Regions from separate parts of the Jannaschia sp. R86511 genome, predicted to be linked through region 3. Evidence: riboswitches for the same ligand, from Rfam matches in the RefSeq annotation. Region 3 holds a riboswitch; each other region holds the start of a gene.
The links. Region 3 has a riboswitch for S-adenosylmethionine ahead of SJY06_RS07955 (O-acetylhomoserine aminocarboxypropyltransferase/cysteine synthase family protein). Riboswitches for the same ligand answer to the same signal wherever they lie in the genome.
Positions count from the first base shown of each region.

Region 1: linked by a shared signal. The riboswitch ahead of SJY06_RS13245 (bifunctional o-acetylhomoserine/o-acetylserine sulfhydrylase) and the one ahead of SJY06_RS07955 (O-acetylhomoserine aminocarboxypropyltransferase/cysteine synthase family protein) in region 3 are both predicted to bind S-adenosylmethionine.
Region 2: linked by a shared signal. The riboswitch ahead of SJY06_RS08555 (ABC transporter ATP-binding protein) and the one ahead of SJY06_RS07955 (O-acetylhomoserine aminocarboxypropyltransferase/cysteine synthase family protein) in region 3 are both predicted to bind S-adenosylmethionine.

Region 1 covers NZ_JAXHCD010000001.1:2,817,609-2,821,400, reverse strand. The annotation lists gene SJY06_RS13250 (homoserine O-acetyltransferase) at 1-433, opposite strand, end outside; gene SJY06_RS13245 (bifunctional o-acetylhomoserine/o-acetylserine sulfhydrylase) at 462-1,778, opposite strand; SAM riboswitch class IV at 1,815-1,927, opposite strand; gene SJY06_RS13240 (hypothetical protein) at 2,014-2,592, opposite strand; gene SJY06_RS13235 (RNA polymerase sigma factor) at 2,577-3,272, opposite strand; gene SJY06_RS13230 (DUF4192 domain-containing protein) at 3,401-3,792, opposite strand, start outside.
Region 2 covers NZ_JAXHCD010000001.1:1,783,849-1,787,640, forward strand. The annotation lists partial or broken gene SJY06_RS08545 (transposase) at 1-27, opposite strand, end outside; gene SJY06_RS08550 (class I SAM-dependent methyltransferase) at 123-959, shown strand; SAM riboswitch class I at 1,427-1,519, shown strand; gene SJY06_RS08555 (ABC transporter ATP-binding protein) at 1,742-2,560, shown strand; gene SJY06_RS08560 (aliphatic sulfonate ABC transporter substrate-binding protein) at 2,557-3,588, shown strand; gene SJY06_RS08565 (ABC transporter permease) at 3,593-3,792, shown strand, end outside.
Region 3 covers NZ_JAXHCD010000001.1:1,653,203-1,656,994, reverse strand. The annotation lists gene SJY06_RS07970 (hypothetical protein) at 1-39, opposite strand, end outside; gene SJY06_RS07965 (RNA-binding S4 domain-containing protein) at 143-349, opposite strand; gene SJY06_RS07960 (cysteine hydrolase family protein) at 438-1,025, opposite strand; SAM riboswitch class I at 1,214-1,315, shown strand; gene SJY06_RS07955 (O-acetylhomoserine aminocarboxypropyltransferase/cysteine synthase family protein) at 1,555-3,033, shown strand; gene SJY06_RS07950 (LLM class flavin-dependent oxidoreductase) at 3,051-3,792, shown strand, end outside.

The DNA.
Region 1 (3,792 bases), 1.2 Mb from region 3:
CCACCAGCGCCCAGCGGCGGACGCCGAGCCGGTCGGCCAGCGCCGCCTCGACGGCCACCTGGTCGCGGACGGTGACGTGCGGGAACCGGCTGCCCCAGGCCCGGCCGTCCGGGGCGGGGCTGCCGGGACCCGTCGTGCCCTGGCAGCCGCCGAGCACGTTCGGCGCCACCACGAACCAGCGCCGCGTGTCCAGGGCGAGGCCGTCGCCGACCACGCCGCCCCACCAACCGGGCGAGGGGTGGGCCGGGCCGGCCGGGCCGACGACGTGGGAGTCACCCGTCAGGGCGTGCAGGACGAGCACCGCGTTGCTGATGCTGCCGTCCGGTCCGGTCCGGGGCGTGCCCCAGCACTCGTACGCCACCTTGACGTCCGGCAGCACGACGCCGGACTCGGTGGGCAGCGGGCCGAGCGCGACGAACCTGCGCCCGCCCACCGGGTCCCCCTCACGCCACACGACCACCTCAGGCGCCCTTGGCCGCCCGGAAGCCCGCCTCGAGGTCGGCGAGGATGTCGTCCACGTGCTCCAGGCCGACCGACAGCCGCACCAGGCCCGGGGTGACCCCGCTGGCCAGCTGCTCGGCCACGCTGAGCTGGCTGTGCGTGGTCGAGGCGGGGTGGATGACCAGGCTGCGGACGTCGCCGATGTTGGCCACGTGGCTGTGCAGCTCGAGGGCCTCCACGAACCGCCGGCCCGCGTCCACCCCACCGACGATCTCGAAGGCGAGCACGGAGCCGGACCCGCGCGGCGCGTAGCGCTCGGCGCGCTCGTGCCAGCGGTTGCCGGGCAGGCTGGCGTAGGCCACCCGCTCGACCTCGTCCCGGCCCTGCAGCCACTCGGCCACGGCGCGCGCGTTCTGCACGTGCCGTTCCATCCGCAGGCTCAGCGTCTCCAGGCCCTGGGCGACGAGGAACGCGTTGAACGGGCTCACGGCCGAACCCATGTCGCGCAGCAGCTGGACCCGGGCCTTGAGGACGTAGGACAGGTTGGCCCCCAGCGGGCTGCCGACCCCGAGGTCCCGGCCGTAGACCAGGCCGTTGTAGCTGGGGTCGGGGGTGTTGAAGCCGGGGAACCGCTCGGGCTGGGCCGTGTAGTCGAAGCGGCCGCCGTCGACGATCACGCCGGCCACGGCCGTGCCGTGCCCGCCGAGGAACTTGGTCGCGGAGTGCACGACGACGTCGGCGCCCCACTCCAGCGGGCGGATCAGGAACGGGGTCGCGACGGTGTTGTCCACCACCAGCGGGACACCGGCCTCGTGGGCCACCGCGGCCACGCCCTCGATGTCGAGCACGTCCTGGTAGGGGTTGGAGATCGTCTCGCCGAAGAACGCCTTGGTGTTGGGCCGGACCGCGGCCCGCCAGCTGTCCAGGTCGTCGGGGTCCTCGACGAACGAGACCTCGATGCCCAGCTTGGGGAAGGTGTAGTGGAAGAGGTTGTACGTCCCGCCGTACAGCCGGGGGCTGGACACGACGTGGTCGCCCGCCTCGGCCACGTTGAGCAGCGCGACGGTCTCCGCGGCCTGCCCGCTGGACAGCAGCAGCGCCCCCACGCCGCCCTCCAGGCTCGCGATGCGCTGCTCGACCGCGTCCTGGGTCGGGTTCATGATCCGGGTGTAGATGTTCCCGAACTCCTTGAGCGCGAAGAGGTCCTCCGCGTGCTGGGTGCTCGAGAACGTGTACGACGTGGTGGCGTAGATGGGCAGCGCCCGGGCCCCGGTGGTGGGGTCGGGCTGCTGGCCGGCGTGGATCTGGCGGGTCTCGAAGGACCAGGCGTCGTTCACTGGGGTGGACCTCCCGTGGTCACCGGGGCCCCGAGGGGCCCGCGCTTGCCGCCACCGGTCGGTGACGACCAGGTCCTCACCCGGGGCACCCCACCGCGGAGGAGGGTTGCCGACCAGCGAGCCGGGGCTTGACGCTGGTGCTCATGACCTGCCGTGAGACTACGACACGGCGTCGTCGGCCCGCCAGGCGTCCGGATGACGGGACCCCTGGAAGGCCCAGCCGGTGGGCCGACGCCTAGAGGGTCAGAGCGGGCGTGACGACGGCCCGGGCGGCCTCACCCGTGCCCTCGCCGACGAGCACCAGCTGGAAGTGCCCCGGCGGGACGAAGGCCAGCGCGAACCGCCCCGTCTCGTCGCACTCCTCACGGCTGGAGCCGCCGGCCGTGCGGACCTCGATGCCCCGTCGCCCGCCGGGCGCCACCCAGCCGTCGATCCGGTGCCCGCCGTCGACGTCGCTGATGGCGAGCATCACCGTCATGGACTCGCTGCCGAAGGTCACCGTGCGGACCGCGTCGTCGCCGCGGGCCCCCGCGCCGGCGAGGTCGCTCTGCTGCAGCCGCATGAGCTCCAGCTCGGTGTCCAGGTCGTCCGGGCCGAACGACCCGACCTCGAGGGCGAAGACCGCCCGCTCGGCCAGACCGGCCGGCACCGGGTCCAGCCGCTCCCACATCTGCCGCAGCTCACCGGCCAGCTGCTCCGGGGCGCCCGGGCCGTCGACCCGCCGGGCCTGGTCGGGCACGGCGCTGGCGCCACCACGCTCCTCGGGGTCCCCTCCGCCCCCGTGGTCCACCTCGTGGTTCAGGTCGTCGACCACTGCGACTCCTCCCCCAGGTGCTCGCGGAGCTTCTTGAGGCACCGGCCGCGGGTGGGCCCGATGCTTCCCATGGGCATGCCCAGGTCGACGGACAGGGACGCGTAGTCCGGCCGGTCGGAGAAGGCCACCACCCGCAGCAGCCGCTGGCAGCGCTCGGACAACCGCCCCACCGCGTCCCACAGCCGTCGGGCGCGGTCGTCGTCCAGGACCGTGGCGGCCGGGCCGGGCGCGGGGTCGGCCCGCACCGACAGCAGCGGCTCGGGGTCGGCGACCGAGACCCGGGCCGCGGCGGCGGTGCGGGCGGCGTCCCGGCGCACGGTGACCAGCAGCCAGGCCAGGACGGCCTGCGGGTCGCGGACCTGGTCCCGGCGTCGCGCCAGGGCCATCCAGGCGTTCTGCACCACGTCCTCGGCGGTGGCCGCGTCGACGCGGTACGCCCGGGCCGTGTGCCACAGGGTCGGGGTGAGCAGCGCGACCAGCTCGGCGCTGGCCAGCGGGTCCCCGTCGCACCAGCGCCGGAAGCACGCGGCCGACCGGTCGGCCAGGTCGTGGCGGCGCGGCGAGGTCGTGAGCACGGCCAGGTCCGGCAGCGGGTCGCCCGGCGCGCGCGGGCCGGTCGCGGCGGCGTCCGCCGCACCGGCCCGGGCGCCCGCAGGGCGACCGCTCGCGTTGCTGGCCATCGCTCCTCCTGTCGGGTGCGGCGTCGACCCGGCGGGCGCACGCCCCGGGACCGGGGACGACCTGGCGCCGGGCAGGGTGCGGACGGTCGTCGGCACCCGGGTCCGCACGGACCGTACCCGCTCCCCGATCATCCCCACCAGCCTCCGGACATGTCCCGAGGAGCCGGTCGGGGCCCGTCCTGATACCCCCGGCGGGCGTCCACCCGTCGTTCACCCGGTCGGCCCCGGGCTCCGCTGCCCCCGCGCCCGCCGGGCCCGGGCCGGGGGCCGGCCGTCGTCCAGGCGGCGCCGAGACCGTGACCCAGGCACTGCAGGACCAGCCGGGCCAGGGACTGGGCCGGGTCGAGGTCCAGCGACCGTTCCGCCAGCACGACCGCCGCGGTCCCCTCGCCCGCGACCCAGCACAGCCAGGCGTGCGCGGCCAGGACCGTGGCCCGCTCGGGGCCCTCGGTCAGCGCCGCCAGGCGACGCAGCACCGGTGTGCCCACCCGGGTGGCCCGGGAGCAGGCCGGGTCGGCGA
Region 2 (3,792 bases), 130 kb from region 3:
AGGGGTTGTGAAGGTAGCGTCAGGCACGTCGAGGTCTCCCTAGCTAGCCTTGAGCCTCTCAGGGATTTGTCATACGAACCCCCGCAAGCCATCGACCGCGGGCGGCTCGGGAGGAACGGGACATGACCGCAGCCGGCAACAAGGTCCGAGACCACTACGCCAGCGAAGGCATCGCAGCCCGCATCCTCGCTGCGCTCAGGGTGGCAGGAGGCAGCGAGGCGGGCCCGATCACGCCCGACGCGCTCGCCCCACTCGACCACTTCCACGGCCGGGGGCTGAAGGCGACAAAGGAGACGGTAGCGCTCCTCGAACCCCTGTCCGGCGAGCGCATCCTCGACATCGGCGGCGGGATCGGAGGACCGGCGCGGTGGACCGCGACGCACTTCGGTTGCCACGTGACCTCGCTCGACCTGACGCCGGAGTTCTGCCGCGCGGCGGAGGAGCTGAACGCCGCGACCGGCCTCTCGGGTCGCGTGCGCGTGGTGGAGGGCAGCGCGACCGATCTGCCCTTCGACGACGATGGGTTTGACCGAGCCTATTCCGAGAACGTGGCGATGAACATCGACGACAAGCGGCGCTTCTATGCCGAGGCGCTTCGTGTGCTCCGCCCCGGCGCGGTGTTCGCATTCTCCCACTACGGAGCCGGGCCGAAGGGCGAGCCCGACTACCCGCTGGCCTGGGCGGCAGGGCCGGGCACGAGCTTTCTGTGCTCGCCCGAGGAGACACGGGAGCAAGTCCTCACCGCGGGTTTCGAGATCGTGATCTTCCGGGACAAGACGGAGGAGGTCCTGCCGGACTTGCGGGAGAACCGCCGGCGGTTGGAGGAACACGGGCTGCCGCCGCTGGGGCTGCAGACGCTCATGGGCGAGCGGATCGGGGAATCTCAGATCAACGCGGCCCGGAGTGCGGACGAGGGCCGTTTGAGCGTTCTTGAGGCCCTCGTCCGCAAGCCGGCCTAGCTAGGTGGGCAGTGTCGGAGCTCCCATCCTCGGGAGGCCTCGACCTCCACCCGGGCACCGAGGCGCCGACCCTCCGCGCTCCAGCCGGCCGCTGTCCACACCCTCAACTGGGAAGAGCCGTACCACCCCGCAATCAGAGCGAGGATTCGCCGCCTGCTCCTCGCACGGCCGTGCCGCCGACGACACCCTCATCTGTGGGGAGCCGGTTTCCCGCCATCAGGCGCAGGCCGACGAGAGGGTCGACGCAGCCGTGCGTGAGCGATCGGCTCGGCGACGGCACCGCAGCGGCCTCGGCCCTCGGGCTCGAGCCGGCGGCGACCTGCGTCGTACAGCGAACCGCCACCTCGACGCGGCGTCTCGGTGTGGTCACGAGCCCGGTCGCGTGGGACAGGGCCGTCCGGGTGAGGCGGTCTCGCCTGTCGGGACGCCGGTGTCGCCAGACGGGACGTCGTGGGTTATCTTTCAACCAGCCATCCAGAGCGACCGAGAGACCTGGCTCGTCGACGTCGCAGCAACCCCCCGGCAACGGGTGCGGGTGCTTCCGCCAGGACCGATGGGAGTCGTCATGATCCAGGTCCACCGCACAGCCCCGCTGGTCGGGCGCGCCCACGTCGACCTCTGCCGCCGCACCGCCGCGGCGTGTCGACGCGCGCAGCGAATGCCCTCGGCCTGACGGTCCCGGCTCGCGGTTCCCACCGCGCCCCAGCACGCCCCCCCAGATCGCCCCCGACCTGCGGCTACCGGCCACCCGGCCGACGTACGCCTGCACCCTGGAGCCCTTGATGAGCAGCACCACCCCCTACCGGTCCGCGGCCGGCCCGACCGCGGCAGGACCGGTCTCGTTGCCGGTCGACGTCCAGCAGCTCGGCGTCGACTTCGGACGCGGCCCGGTACTGACCGACCTGGACCTGCACGTGCCCTCGGGGCAGGTGCACGCGGTTCTCGGACCGTCCGGCTGCGGCAAGTCGACGCTGCTGCGCGTGCTGGCCGGGCTCACCCGGGCCACGTCCGGGCGGGCCAGCCTGGGCGGCGACGCCGTGGTGGAGGGTGACGACCGGGTCGCGGTGGTCTTCCAGCAGCCCCGGTTGCTGCCGTGGCTCGACCTGCGCGCCAACGTGGCCCTGGGCGCGACCCGTCGCCGTCGGCAGGACCCGACGGCCGGCTCTCGGACCGAGGTCGACGAGCTGCTCGAGCGGGTGGGCCTGACCGGGTACGGCGACTACCGCCCCGCCTCCGTGAGCGGCGGGATGGCGCAGCGCACCGCCCTGGCTCGTGCCCTGATCGCTCGCCCGGGGGTGCTGCTGCTCGACGAGCCGTTCGCGGCCCTGGACGCCCTCACGCGCCTGAACATGCAGGCGCTGGTCGACGAGCTGGTCCACGCGGACGGCACGACCGTCGTGCTCGTCACCCACGACGTGGACGAGGCCGTCCGCCTGGCCGACGGCATCACGGTGCTCGGTGCGGCCGGCAGCGGCCACGCCACCGCGGTGCCGGTCGACCTGCGTCGCCCCCGCGACACCACCGAACCCGCCCAGCTCGCCGCGGCCGCCCGGCTGCGCACCCGTTTGCTCGAACTCGTCGGAGTGGAGTCCCACGCATGAACCGCACCACCCTCGCCCTGGCCGCATCCCTCGCCGCCGTCATGGCCCTGTCGGCCTGCGGCGGTGGGGACGAGGCCGCCGACCCCGCGTCCGCCGAGGCGGGTGGCGGCCTGGGCGTGGACGAGATCCGGCTCGACTGGGCGACCTACAACCCCGCGAGCCTGGTGCTGCGCGAGCAGGGCTGGCTGGAGGAGGCCGTCGGTGACGAGGTCACCGTGTCGTGGGAGTTCTCCGCCGGCTCCGCGCCCGCCAACGAGCTGCTCCGCGGTGACGTCGTCGACTTCAACTCCACGGCCGGGGCCGCCGCCCTGCTGGCTCGGGCGAACGGCTCGCCGCTGCGCACGGTCGACGTGCTCGCCCAGCCCGAGTGGTCGGCCATCGTCGTCGGGCCCGACTCCGACATCGCGTCGGCCGAGGACCTCGAGGGCCGCAGCATCGCTGCGCTGTCCGGCACCGACCCCTACTTCTTCCTGCTGCAGACGCTGGAGGCCGCCGGGCTGACCACGGCCGACGTCGACATCGTCGACCTGCCGCACGCCGACGGCCGGCTCGCCCTGCAGCAGGGCCAGGTCGACGCCTGGGCCGGGCTGGACCCGATCATGGCGGACGCGGTCGACAGCGACGTCGCGCAGCTGGTGGTCAGGGAGCCCAGCCGGTTGTCCTACAGCGTGCTGAACGTGCGCGAGGACTTCCTGGAGGAGAGCCCCGAGGCCGTCGAGCTGGTGCTCGAGCAGTACGAGCGGGCACGGCAGTGGATCCAGGACAACCCGGAGGAGACCGTCGAGATCCTCGCGACGGCGGCCGAGATCGAGCCCGCGATCGCCGAGCAGGTGCTCACCGAGCGCACCAACTTCGACGTGGACCCGGTGCCGGGTGACGAGCTGGCGGGCGTGCTGTCCAACATCGTGCCGATCTTCGTCGACCTGGGGCAGGTGAGCGGCCAGGAGGACGCGGACACCGCCCTGGAGGAGCTGTTCGCACCGGAGCCCGTCACCGCGGCCGTCGAGGCCGCCGGATCGGAAGGATGAGCAGATGAGCCTGACCACGTCCGAGCGCGTCGCGCTGGCCCGCAACACCATGGGGGTGGCCGGGGCCGTCGCACCGTCCGGGTGGCAGGGCGTCCCCGGCACCGACGGTGGGCCGGTCGCCCCCCGCCAGGACGCGTCCGCCCGGCCCCGTCGGGGCCGACGCGGCGCCCGGGACCTCGCCCTCGGCCTGGTCCTGCCCGTGGC
Region 3 (3,792 bases):
CCGCAGGCGGCCGGCGGCCCGGTGGGCCGCGACGCCCATTCACCTCCCGGGGCGGTCCCCGTCCCCTGCGTCCAGACGCCTTCCTGACGCGCCCGTCCCCGGTCCGGACGGAGCCCGGACGCCCCGGGCGCGTGGCACGACCTCAGCCGACCTCGAGGTCCTCCGCACGCGTCGACACCTGGTCCCCGCGCACCAGCCGGCGCCCCCGGCGGGTCTCGACGTCGCCGTTGACGGTCACCTCACCCGAGGCCAGGACGTCCTTGACGTCGGAGCCGGCGTCGACGACGTCAGCCAGCTTGAGCAGCTGACCGAGCTTGATGGACTCACCGGTGATGCTGATCGCCCGCATCGCAGCAGCATCGCAGCAGCCCCGCGACGGCCGCGACCCGCCGCGACCCGCCGCGACCCGCAGCAGGGGGCCGCGACCCGCCGGCTCGTCAGCCGGCGGAGAGCAGGTGGGCCGTCGACACCACGGTGGCGAACTCGCCGTGCAGGTTCGTCGCGGTGGCGCGGGCGAGCTCCTCGGCGCTGACCGTCGAGCCGTCCGGCGCCTGCCGGTCGTGGGTGTGGGTCGCGTCCAGGGCGAACAGCACCCGGTGGCCCAGGTTGGCGCCGACCCGGGCGGTCGTCTCGCAGCAGTGGTTCGTGGTGACGCCGCAGACCACGACCGCCTCCACCCCGGTGGCGCGCAGCCAGGCGTCCAGGTCGGGTGAGCCGTGGAAGGCGGAGTTCACGGTCTTGGTGACGAGCAGGTCGCAGCCCTCCCCCACGCAGTCGGCGAAGGCGTGCCCGGGCGTGCCCGGGGTCAGCGGGGAGCCGGGCGTCGTCGAGTCGTGGCGGACCAGCACCACCGGCCGGCCGGCCGTACGCCACGTCTCCAGCAGGGCGGCCACATTGGCCTCGCACGCCGGGTTGTCACGTCGGCCCCACCACGCCCGGTCGGCGAAGCCACGCTGGACGTCCACGACCACGAGGGCGGTGCGCGCCAGGTCGGGCAGCGGCTCGGTCGGGTCGGGCAGCTCCACGGGCCCATGCTGCCGCACCGAGGTCGTGCACCGAGCAGCGACGCGGGAGGCCGCCAGGGCCGGGTCGGACCGTCGAGGCCGCGTGTCGTGTCGCTGCCCGGTACGCCCGGACGGGTGAGGCTCCGCCCACCTGACGAGACGGCCGTCCCGTTCGTTGACACGCCGCCGTCTGCGCCGCTTCACTGGGCCCACCATCCAGAGCGACCGAGAGACCTGGCTCGTCGACGTCGCAGCAACCTCGCCGCCCCCTCGTGGGTCGGGGTCGGTGCTACCGCCAGGACCGATGGAGTGATCACATGTCCGGCCCGCTGCGCACCGCCGTCCGGTTGCTGACGTCCCACCGCACCCTCGTGCACACCGCCGTCCGCGAGAGCGAGCCCTGTCGGATGTGAAGGCGGCGCGACCACGGTCGCGCCCGGTCCGGTCCCGGACCCCACCCCTCACCCCGTCCACGCGCCACCTCGTCCCCGCGGGGACCGCTGCTGCGAGCGCCGACGCCGCACGGCCGTCCCCGGAGAAAGGCCCCGCCATGTCCCGCCCGACCCCTGCCCCGGACGACCCCACCACCGGCACCACCACCACCAGCAGCACCAACACCACGGAGCAGCCCTGGTCCTTCGCCACCGCCCAGGTCCACGCCGGTGAGCAGGCCGAGGGCGGCTTCGGTGCCCGCATCCCGCCGATCTACCTGACCGCCGGCTTCGTGTTCGACGACTTCGAGCAGGCCCGGGCCCGCTTCGCCGGGGACGACGACGGCTACACCTACTCCCGGATCGGCAACCCGTCCTGCACGGCCCTCGAGCGGCGTCTCGCGGGCCTGGAACGCGGCGACGAGGCCATCCTGGTGGGCAGCGGGCAGGCCGCGGTTACGGTGGCGCTGCTCGGCCTGCTGCAGGCCGGGGACCACCTGCTGTCCACGAGCAGCATCTACGAGGGCTCCCGCGGGCTGTTCCGCGAGAACTTCGCCCGGTTCGGCATCGAGGTCGACTTCGTCGACGACGCGACGGACCTGCAGCAGTGGCGGGACCTGCTGCGACCCACCACCCGCGCGCTCTTCGCCGAGTCGATCCCCAACCCCAAGAACGACCTCGTCGACCTGCGCGCCGTCGCCGACCTGGCCCACTCCCACGGGATCCCCCTCGTGGTGGACAACACCCTCGCGACGCCGTACCTGCTGCGGCCGATCGAGCACGGCGCCGACGTCGTGGTGCACTCCGCGAGCAAGTTCCTGTCCGGGCACGGGGCCTCGCTCGGCGGGGTCGTCGTCACCGCGGGCACCTTCGACTTCGGCGCGCGGCCTGACGCCTTCCCCCACCTCAACGAGCCCTCGCGGGCCCTGCACGGGGCGAGCTACGTGCAGCGGTTCGGACCACGCGCCTACGTCGAGTTCACCCGCCACGTCATCGCGGCCCGGCTCGGTCCCACCATCTCCCCGGTCAACGCGTTCCTCATCCAGCAGGGAGTGGAGACGCTGTCGCTGCGGGTGGCCCAGCACAGCCGCAACGCGCTGGCCCTCGCGCAGTGGCTCGAGCAGCAGCCCGAGGTGCTCTCGGTAGACCACGCGGGCCTGGCCTCCAGCCCCTCGGCCGCACTGGCCCGCCGCTACCTGCCCGACGGGGCGGGGTCGGTCTTCGCGTTCACCCTGTCCGGCGGCGAACCCGCCGCCCGGCGGTTCTTCGACGCGGTGACGCTGTTCAGCCGGATGACGCACGTCGGCGACGTCCGCTCGCTGGTCCTGCACCCCGCGACCACCACCCACGCGCAGCGGACCGAGGCCGAGCGCCGGGCCGCGGGGATCTGGCCGGGGCTGCTGCGGCTGTCGGTGGGCATCGAGGACGTCCGCGACCTGCTGGCCGACCTGGAGCGCGGCCTGGCCGCCGTCCGCGCCGGCACGCCCCGGACCCCGGCGCCGCCGCCCCAGACCCAGACGCACGCCCAGAGCCACACCCAGACCCACGCCCCCGCACCCGCGTCCGCCCCGGCCTCCTCGGCCGTGGCCGCCGCCTGAGACGACGGAGCAGACCCGTGGCACGACTGCAGCACTTCGGCTGGTTCTTCTCGCGCGGGTTCGGTCCGCAGGGGTGGGGCCGCGACGACCACCGGTGGGGCTACCGCTGGACCGAGCCCGCGCTCTACCAGCAGGCCGTCCGACAGCTCGACCAGGCCGGGCTCGACCTGGTGATCATGGAGGACGCCGTCTCGCTCGGCAACGACGAGACGCTCGACCTGCGGGTCCGCGCGGCCTACGGCGGGCCCAAGCACGACCCGCTGCTGCTGGCGCCGTACCTGTTCGACGCCACGCGGCACATCGGGATCGCCCCCACCATCAACGCCGGCATCACCCCGCCCTACCTGGCGGCGCGCCAGGCGGCGACGCTGCAGCACCTGAGCGGGTACCGGTTCGGGGTCAACCTGGTGACCGACGTGGGCAGCGCGCGGCACGTCGGCGCCGAGCCGCTGGGCCACGACGCCGCCTACGACCGGGCCGAGGAGTGGGTCGACGTCGTGCGTCGGCTCTGGCACAGCTGGGGCGAGGGCGCGCTGGTCGCCGACGAGGACACGCACCGGTTCGCCGACGGGGCGCGCCTGGACGCGTTCCGGCACCGCGGGGAGCACTTCGAGGTGGCCGGGCCGCTCAACGCCGTGCCGTTCGCGGGCGGCGACGACCCGGTCGTGGTCTCCCCCGGCGGGTCGCCCCGGGGCCTGGGCTTCGCCGGGGCCCGCTCGGACGTGCAGCTGGCGCTGGCCCCGCTGGACGCCGGCAGCG